2 regions of the Anaerotruncus sp. DFI.9.16 genome follow, and region 2 is predicted to be linked to the other one. Evidence: predicted binding sites of a transcription regulator. Region 2 holds the regulator's gene; the other holds the start of a gene.
What was found. The regulator HrcA, encoded in region 2, represses chaperone genes, less so after heat shock. The targets are predictions, from matches to a motif close to TGTTAGCACTCNNNNNNNNNGAGTGCTAACA.
Positions count from the first base shown of each region.

Region 1 (4,070 bases), on a different contig from region 2:
GACATTTTGATCCATAAGCGTCCCCTGTTTACATCATAATAACGGAGTCATTATAGTACCTGCACGAAAAAAGTCAATGGATTTTCAGCACATCGCACAAATAAAGCGGACAGCACAAAAATGCTGTCCGCTGTAAGCCCGTGGTTCGTTATTTTGACATGAGGTCGCAGATGGCGTTGGAGAAGGCGACGGGGTCGTCGATCGACATCCCTTCGATGAGCAGTGCCTGCGAATAGAGCAGGAAGGCGTACTGTTTCAGCCGGTCGCGGCCGCCCTCATCCCCATAGAGCTTTCGCATTGCCGCGAAGACGGGGTGGGAGGCGTTGACTTCCAGCACCCGCTCCGCCTTGGGCTTCTGCTCGCCGGGCATCGCGCTGAGCACCTTCTCCATCTCGAGCGAAACCATGCCGTCGCTCGAGAGGCAGACGGGGTGGGACTTAAGCCGGCTGGAGAGGCGCACCTCCTTGACCTTACCGTCAAGGGCGTCCCGCAGAAAGCCGAGCAGGTCCTTGTTCTCCTCGTTCTGCTTTTTGATCTCTTCCTTTTCCTCCTCGGTCTCCAAACCGAGGTCCTTGTCGGCGACCGACTTGAATTCCTTGTCCTCGTACTTGAAAAGCATCCGGAGCGCAAACTCGTCGACGTCGTCGGTGAGGTAGAGGATTTCATAGCCCTGATCGCGGAGCAGCTCGGTCTGGGGCAGCAGGCCGATCTTTTCCACCGTCTCGCCGCAGGCGTAGTAGATGTATTTCTGCGACTCCTTCATGCGGCCGACGTACTCCGACAGGGTGACGAGCTTTTCTTCGCTCGACGAGTGGAAGAGCAGCAAATCCTGCAAGAGGTCCTTCTTGGCGCCGTAATCGTTGTAGACGCCGAACTTGAGCTGGAGGCCGAAGTTCTTCCAAAATTTCTCGTATTTTTCCCGGTCGTTTTTGAGCATCGAGAGCAGCTCGGAGTGGATCTTCTTTTCGAGCCGCCCGGCGATCACCTTGAGCTGGCGGTCGTGCTGGAGCATCTCGCGGGAGATGTTGAGGGAGAGGTCCTGCGAGTCGACAAGGCCCTTCACAAAGCTGAAGCAGTCGGGCAGCAGGTCGGCGCACCTGTCCATGATGAGAACGCCCGAGGCGTAGAGCTGGAGCCCTTTCTCGTAGTCGCGGGAGTAGTAGTTGAAGGGGGCGCGGGCGGGGATGAAGAGCAGGGCGTTGTAGGTCGCTGCGCCCTCGGTGGAGCTGTGGATGACGAGCGCCGGGTCCTCGAAGTCGAAGTATTTCTCCTTATAGAAATTGTTGTAGTCCTCATCCTTCAGCTCCGACTTGTTCTTCTTCCAGATGGGCACCATGCTGTTGAGGGTCTCGTGCTCGGTGTAGTCCTCGTATTCGGGCTTGTCCTCGGGGCAGCCCTCCTTGAGACGGCGGGCGGGCATGTCCATGCGGATGGGGTAGCGGATGTAATCGGAGTACCGTTTCACGAGCGCGGAGACGCGGTGCGGGTCGAGGAACTCGTCGTAGTTCTCCTCCCCCTCGTTCTCCTTGAGGGTCAGCACGATCTTTGTGCCGTGGCCGTCCATTTCGCAGGGCTCGATCGTGTAGCCCTCGACGCCGCGGCTCTCCCACTTCCACGCCTCGTCCGAGCCATAGGGACGGCTGTAGACGGTGACGCGGGAGGCGACCATGAACGCCGAATAGAACCCGACGCCGAACTGGCCGATGATATCGATGTCCTCCCGGTGCTCGCCGTCCTCCTCCTGCTTGAAGGCGAGGGAGCCCGACTTGGCAATCGTGCCGAGGTTGCTTTCGAGCTCGTCCTTCGTCATGCCGCAGCCGTTGTCCGTGATCGTAAGGGTGCGGGCGTCCTTGTCGAGGGCCAACTCGATCGAGAAGTCGTCCCTCGAAAGCCCGGTGAGATTCTCCGAAAGGGAGTGGTAGTAGAGCTTGTCGATCGCGTCGGAGGCGTTGGAGATCAGTTCGCGTAAAAAGATCTCCCGGTGGGTGTAGATCGAGTTGATCATCAATTCGAGCAGCCGTTTGCTCTCGGCCTTGAACTGCTTGGTGCGCATGAAACCAGACCTTTCTATCAGAATATCATTAAAAACGAAAAGTTAGCACTCAATTAGTTTGAGTGCTAACTATACTATAATATAAGTCGCAGGAAAAATCAAGTCTAAATTGTGAACATTTTCGGCAGTAAAACGCGCTCTTTCCGACACTCATCTTACAGAAGGACAAAAAGGGGGGACCGGCATGGGCCGGATCAATCATCTGCTGAAGTTCGTCTGCATCGCGGCGGCGCTGACACTGCTAGCCGCTTCCCCGGCGCTGACCGCCCGACCGCCCGAGCCGCCGGCCGAGACGGTCGAGATGCGCCTGCTGCCCGACGACCGCCCGATCCGCGTGATGGGCGACGGCCGGGTTCTCGAGCTGCGCGCTCCCGCCGCCGAGCAGCTGCCCTCCCACGGCTTTGACGCGGAGCTGATGCCCGTCTACGACACGGCGGAGCCGGTCGCCATCGCGCAGATGCCGGTGCGGGACACGCCGGAAACGCCGGTTCCCCGCGCCTGCCCGTTTGACGGGGGAGCCGTGTGAAACGCCGGCAGGCATTGGCCGCGGCAGCGCTGACCGTCCGCTGTCTGGGGGTCTGGCTGACCGAATAAGAATAAAAAAAGAACCGCCGGACGGCGGTTCTTTTTTTGTGCGTTAAGACTGGGTATAGGCCTGGCCCGTGTGCTCCTTGTAGTGGTGCGCTTCCTCGAGCATCATGTCCTTGACCTTCATCAGGCGGATCTGGGTGCTGCGTTCGTTCTCGTCGAGCTTCATCGTGATGTACTTGATGTTCTCCCGCAGTTCGGGGATCACGACGTGTTCGAGCGCGTTGACGCGGCGGCGGGTCTTCTCGATCTCGGCCGCCATCAGCTGGCAGGACTTCTCCACCTCGGCCAGCCGCAGCAGGTCGGGCAGGATGTCCGAGAGGGACTTGATCGCGCCGTCGAGGTCGGAGGAGGTGAAGGCGAAGCCGTAGGAATAGATGTTGTTTTCGTCGCCCGAGCGGGTCTTGTACTCGAAGACGGGAATCTCGACGCTCATGACGTTGCGCTCCGACGCCTCGAGGTAAACCTCCTGCATCGGGGCCATCATCGCCACGTTGAGCACCTCGTCGTCCATGCCCGCGCGCGCCAGCACGAAATTCTTGTTGGCGGCGGCGATGCCCGCCTCCACGGTTTCGCGCAGGGTCTTGTTTTCCCGCACCAGCTCGAGGAACTGACGCATCAGCTCGTCGCGCTTATCCTTGAGGAGCTTGTGGCCGCGCGTGGCGGTGACCAGCTTTTTCTTGAGCCTGGTCAGCTCCATGCGGGTTGGGTTCACCTGTGTTTTTGCCACGGTGCATCACCCCTCCTGCTGGCCGTAATACTGATCGAGGAACTTGTCGTCGATACGTTTCAGCTCGCTGCGCGGCAGAATGCGCAGCAGCTTCCAGCCGATGTCGAGGGTCTCCTCGATGTCGCGGTTGGCGTCGTAGCCCTGCGAGACGTACTCCTGCTCGAACGCCTCCGCGAACTTGGCGTAGAGCTTGTCGATGTCGGTCAGCGCGGCCTCGCCGAGGATGACCATCAGCTCCTTCGCGTCCTTGCCGCGGGAATAGGCGGCGAACAGCTGGTTCATCGTGTTCGCGTGGTCGGCGCGGGTCTTGCCGGCGCCGATGCCCTTGTCCTTCAGACGGGAGAGGGAGGGCAGCACGTCGATCGGCGGGGTGACGCCCTTGCGGTAGAGCTCGCGCGACAGGATGATCTGACCCTCGGTGATGTAGCCGGTGAGATCGGGGATCGGGTGGGTCTTGTCGTCCTCGGGCATCGTCAGGATGGGGATCATCGTGATCGAGCCGGTCTTGCCCTTCTGGCGTCCGGCGCGCTCGTAGAGGGAGGCGAGGTCGGTGTACATGTAGCCGGGATAGCCGCGGCGTCCGGGGACCTCCTTGCGGGCGGCCGAAACCTCGCGCAGCGCGTCGGCGTAGTTGGTGATGTCGGTGAGGATGACCAGCACGTGCATGTTCTTCTCAAACGCGAGGTACTCAGCCGCGGT
Region 1 is NZ_JANFZX010000008.1:25,998-30,067, reverse strand. Features, by position in the region: gene NE609_RS05550 (MATE family efflux transporter) at 1-15, opposite strand, end outside; gene htpG (molecular chaperone HtpG) at 149-2,053, opposite strand; gene NE609_RS05540 (hypothetical protein) at 2,238-2,579, shown strand; gene NE609_RS05535 (V-type ATP synthase subunit D) at 2,691-3,371, opposite strand; gene NE609_RS05530 (V-type ATP synthase subunit B) at 3,378-4,070, opposite strand, start outside.
Region 1: a site for HrcA is predicted at 2,094-2,124, ahead of htpG (molecular chaperone HtpG). Genes of this name have one in related genera too.

Region 2 (5,309 bases):
AGTGGCTGTCCTCGGTGACGACCTTGACGGGCTTGTTGTAGTCGAGCGCCATCAGTCCGAGAATCGATTTCGCGTCCGCGATCTTGCCGTCGGTGGTGTGCACGCCGATGTCCTCGGACGACTGCATGGCGAGATACATGAACTGGCGGAGGTCCTCCGCGGAGTGAAGCATAACGTCTTTGATGATCATGATAAAACCTCCTTATGTTGTCGGTTGTGAAATGATTGATTCTCTCTCTGTCCCTATTAAACTACAAAATGGAAGCAATGTCAATATGTACAATGAATTTTTTAAAGTTTGTACATAATTTACATAATTAGCATTCAACTATATAGAGTGCTAGAAATTCTGTAAACATTTCGTGAATTCCCTTGACTTTGCAGAAAAGTGTGGTACATTATAGTTGTTGGCACTCGTAAATAATGAGTGCTAAAGAGCCCTTCGCCGGGAACGGGAATGTGAGGTGGGAACGGTGAAGCTCGACATTCGAAAACTGAAGGTCCTGACGGCCATCGTCGAAACCTATATCGAGACGGGGGAGCCCGTCGGATCCAAGACGGTCGCCCGGAAGCTTGACTTCCAGGTGTCCTCCGCCACCATCCGCAACGATATGGCGGCGCTCTTCGACATGGGGCTGCTCGAACAGCCCCACACCTCGGCGGGGCGGGTGCCCTCCCATCTGGGCTACCGCATCTACGTCGACCAACTCATGCACTGCCAGCCCCTCTCGGAGGAGGAGCAGCGCGAGATCGACGCGCTCTTCAACGTGCGCGACCCCGATCCCGACAGGCTCCTGGAGGACGCGGCCGAGGCCCTCGCCGACTACACCAAGTGCGCGACCGTCTCGACCACCATCACCCCCAAGACGGTGCAGGTCAAGCGGGTCGAGATCGTCCCTGCGGGCGCGCGGACCGTCGTCGTGCTGGTCATCGCGACCAACGGCGTCATCAAAAACAAGGTCTGCCGCGTCGACTTCGGGCTGACCACCGAGATCGTCGAATTTCTCAACCAGTTCTGCAACGGCCGCCTGGTCGGCAAATCGGTTTCGGACATCTCCCAGTGGTACATCAACTCGATCGCCGTGACCCTCGGCGACTACTCCACCCTCTTCGTCCCGGTGCTCGCCACCGTGTACGAGCTCTGCCGCGAGATCAACGAGGGGCAGTTTTACACCTCCGGCAGCGTCAACCTGCTGGGCTACAAGGAGTTCTCCGACATCGCCCGCGACCTGCTGCTGACGATGAACAACCGTGAACAGCTCCTCGGGGTGCTCGCCTCCAAAAGCGACGCGGTCTTTATCACGATCGGCAAGGAGAACCCCCAGAGCGAGCTGGCGGACACCTCGGTGGTTGTCACGCGCTACAAGATCGGCGAGCAGAATTCGGGCGCGATCGGCGTGATCGGGCCGGTGCGCATGGATTACGCGAAGATCATCCCGCACATCGAGTATTTCTCCAAAACGCTGGGAAAGCTCCTTGCGGAGACGTTTGAGCAGGAATAACAATAACAGAGATAGGTTGTGAGCAGATTTGGCAGAAGAGACGAAGGACACGGCTCCGCAGGCGGAGCCGCAGGAGCGGGAGGAGGCCCCCGCGCAGGAGGCTGAACAGACCGCCCCCGAAAAGAGCGAGGCCGAACTCCTCAGGGAGCAGGTCGATTCCCTGAACGACAAGCTGCTGCGCACGATGGCGGAATACGACAACTTCCGCAAGCGGAGCGTCCGGGAGAAGGAAGCGATCTACCCGCAGGCCACCGCCGCCGCGGTCGCGCAGTTTTTGCCGGTCGTGGACACGATCGAGCGGGCGCTCGCGGCGCCCTGCACCGACGCCGAATTCAAAAAGGGCGTCGAGATGATCCTGCAAAACTTTAAGGACGTTTTCGCCAAGCTCGGCGTCGAGGAGTTCGGCGCGGCGGGCGACGTCTTCAGCCCCGACTTCCACAACGCGGTCATGCATGTGGAGGATGAGGACGCCGAGGCGGGCGTCATCGTCGAGGTGTTCCAGAAGGGCTACAAGCTCGGGGACCGGATCATCCGGCACGCGATGGTCAAGGTCGCCAACTGACGGCGCAAATCAGGTTCAGACGATTCCGCGGCAGAGCCGCGAAACGATATCCCTTTCGTAAAAATTAAGTTTAATAGATCTGGAGGGCTTTTATTATGGGAAAAATCATCGGTATCGACTTAGGTACGACAAATAGCTGCGTGGCGGTCATGGAGGGCGGCGAGCCCGTCGTCATCGCCAACGCGGAAGGCGCGCGCACGACCCCGTCGGTCGTCGCGTTCTCTAAGACGGGCGAGCGCATGGTGGGCCAGGTGGCCAAGCGCCAGGCGATCACCAACCCCGACCGCACGATCTCCTCGATCAAGCGGCATATGGGTTCCAGCTACAAGGTCACGATCGACAGCAAGAACTACACCCCGCAGGAGATTTCCGCGATGGTCCTGCAGAAGCTGCGCGACGACGCGGAAGCCTACCTCGGCGAAAAGGTCACCGAGGCGGTCATCACCGTGCCCGCCTACTTCTCCGACGCGCAGCGCCAGGCCACCAAGGACGCCGGACGCATCGCCGGCCTCGACGTCAAGCGGATCATCAACGAGCCGACGGCGGCCGCGCTGGCCTACGGCATCGACAAGGAGCAGGACCAGAAGGTCATGGTCTACGACCTCGGCGGCGGTACCTTCGACGTCTCGATCATCGAGATGGGCGACGGCGTCCAGGAGGTCCTCGCCACCAACGGCAACACCCGCCTGGGCGGCGACGACTTCGACGAGCGGATCATCAACTACCTGGCGGACGAGTTCAAGAAGGACTCCGGCATCGACCTGCGCGGCGACAAGATGGCCATGCAGCGCCTGAAAGAGGCCGCCGAGAAGGCGAAGATCGAGCTTTCCGGCATGACGCAGGCGAACATCAACCTGCCCTTCATCACCGCCGACGCGACCGGGCCGAAGCACCTCGACGTCACGCTGACCCGCGCGAAGTTCAATGAGATGACCGCCGACCTCGTCGAAAAGACGATGGAGCCGGTGCGCAAGGCGATGGCCGACTCAGGCCTCAAGGTCTCCGACCTCGACAAGGTGCTGCTCGTCGGCGGTTCCACCCGCATCCCCGCCGTGCAGGACGCGGTTAAGGCGTTCTGCGGCAAGGATCCCTTCAAGGGCATCAACCCGGACGAGTGCGTCGCGGTCGGCGCGGCCATCCAGGGCGGCGTGCTCGGCGGCGACGTGAAGGGGCTCCTGCTCCTCGATGTCACCCCGCTCTCCCTCGGCATTGAGACGCTCGGCGGTGTCTGCACCAAGATCATCGAGCGCAACACCACCATCCCGACCAAGAAGAGCCAGATCTTCTCCACCGCCGCCGACGGCCAGACCTCGGTCGAGGTCCATGTGCTCCAGGGCGAGCGCGAGATGGCCCGCGACAACAAGACGCTGGGCATGTTCCGGCTCGACGGCATCCCGGCCGCGCCGCGCGGCGTGCCGCAGATCGAGGTCACCTTCGACATCGACGCGAACGGCATCGTCCACGTCACCGCGAAGGACCTCGGCACCGGCAAGGAGCAGAACGTCACGATCACCGCGTCGACCAACATGTCCAAGGACGACATCGACAAGGCGGTCAAGGAGGCGGAGCAGTTCGCCGAGGAGGACAAGAAGCGCCGCGAGGAGATTGACGTGCGCAACGCCGCCGACCAGATGGTCTACCAGTCCGAAAAGGCGCTGACCGACCTGGGCGACAAGGTGTCCGCCGACGAGAAGAGCCGCGTCCAGCAGAAGATCGACGCCCTTAAAGAGGCGCTCAAGGGCACGAACGTCGACGACATCAAGCAGAAGCAGGAGGATTTGCAGAAGGATTTCTACGAGATGTCCTCCAAGATGTACCAGCAGGCGCAGCAGAGCGCCGGCCCCGAGGCGGGCGCGCAGCAGGATGACGGCGGCGCCTCCGCCGGCGGCGGGGACTATGTCGACGCCGACTACCGCGAGGTTGACGAGGACGACAAAAAATAATACAATGGAAAAAGTCTGCGGCAAGGCGGGGGGCGGGGCCTCTCGCCTTGCCGCGTGAAACAGCCGTTCCGGTGACATGGGAGCGGAAAGCAGAGGTGAGGGCAATTGGCTGATAAACGGGATTATTACGATGTACTGGGCGTCTCGAAGGACGCCTCCGCGGACGACCTCAAAAAGGCGTACCGCAAGCTCGCCAAACAGTACCATCCCGATATGAACCCGGGGGACAAGACCGCCGAGGCCAAATTCAAGGAGGTCAACGAGGCCTACGAGGTGCTCAGCGACTCCACCAAGCGCCAGCGGTACGACCAGTTCGGCCACGCGGGCGTCGACCCGAGCTACGGCGCGGGCGCCGGGGCGGGCGGCTTCGGAGGGGGCTTCGGCGGCTTCGACGTCGGGGACATCTTCGAGAGCTTCTTCGGCGGCGGATTCGGCGGATTCGGCGGCGGCTCCTCCCGGCCGCGCAACCCCAACGCCCCGATCCGCGGCAACGACATCAACGTGACGGTCGGCCTCTCCTTCATGGAGGCGGCCAAGGGCTGCAAGCAGCAGATCACGGTCCAGCGGCTTGAAAAATGCGAGACCTGCGGCGGCTCCGGCGCCAAAAAGGGCACCTCCCCCGAGACCTGCCCCGAGTGCGGCGGCACCGGTCAGGTGAAGGTCCAGCAGCGCACCCCCATCGGCGTCATCCAGACCACCCGCACCTGCACCAAGTGCTCGGGCAAGGGCAAGATTGTCAAGGAGCCGTGCGGCGACTGCCGCGGCATGGGCCGCGTGCGCCACACCCGCACGCTGGAGGTCTCCGTCCCCGCCGGCATCGACGACGGGCAGACCTTCGTGCTGCGCGGGCAGGGTGACGAGGGGCTCAACGGCGGGCCGTCGGGCGACGTGAACATCATGGTCACGCTGCGCCCGGACACTCTCTTCGAGCGCGACGGCTTCGACGTGTGGTGCGACATCCCGATCACCTTCACCCAGGCGGTGCTCGGGGACGAGATTGTCGTGCCCACCATCGACGGCAAGGTCAAGTACAACGTCCCCGAGGGCACCCAGTCGGGCACCGTCTTCCGCCTGCGCAACAAGGGCATCCCCTACGTGAACGGGCGCGGGCGCGGCGACCAGTACGTCAAGGTCAACATCGAGGTCCCGCGCAACCTGAACGCCAAGCAGAAGGACGCGCTTAAAAAGTTCGAGGACCTGTCGAGCGACCGCAACTATGAAAAGCGCAAGAGCTTTTTCGACAAGCTCAAGGACGCGATGAAATAAGAATTGTTTACAAAACCGCCCTTTCTATGGGGGCGG
Region 2 is NZ_JANFZX010000058.1:316-5,624, forward strand. Features, by position in the region: gene NE609_RS14545 (HPr family phosphocarrier protein) at 1-190, opposite strand, end outside; gene hrcA (heat-inducible transcriptional repressor HrcA) at 474-1,502, shown strand; gene grpE (nucleotide exchange factor GrpE) at 1,531-2,064, shown strand; gene dnaK (molecular chaperone DnaK) at 2,160-4,007, shown strand; gene dnaJ (molecular chaperone DnaJ) at 4,113-5,273, shown strand.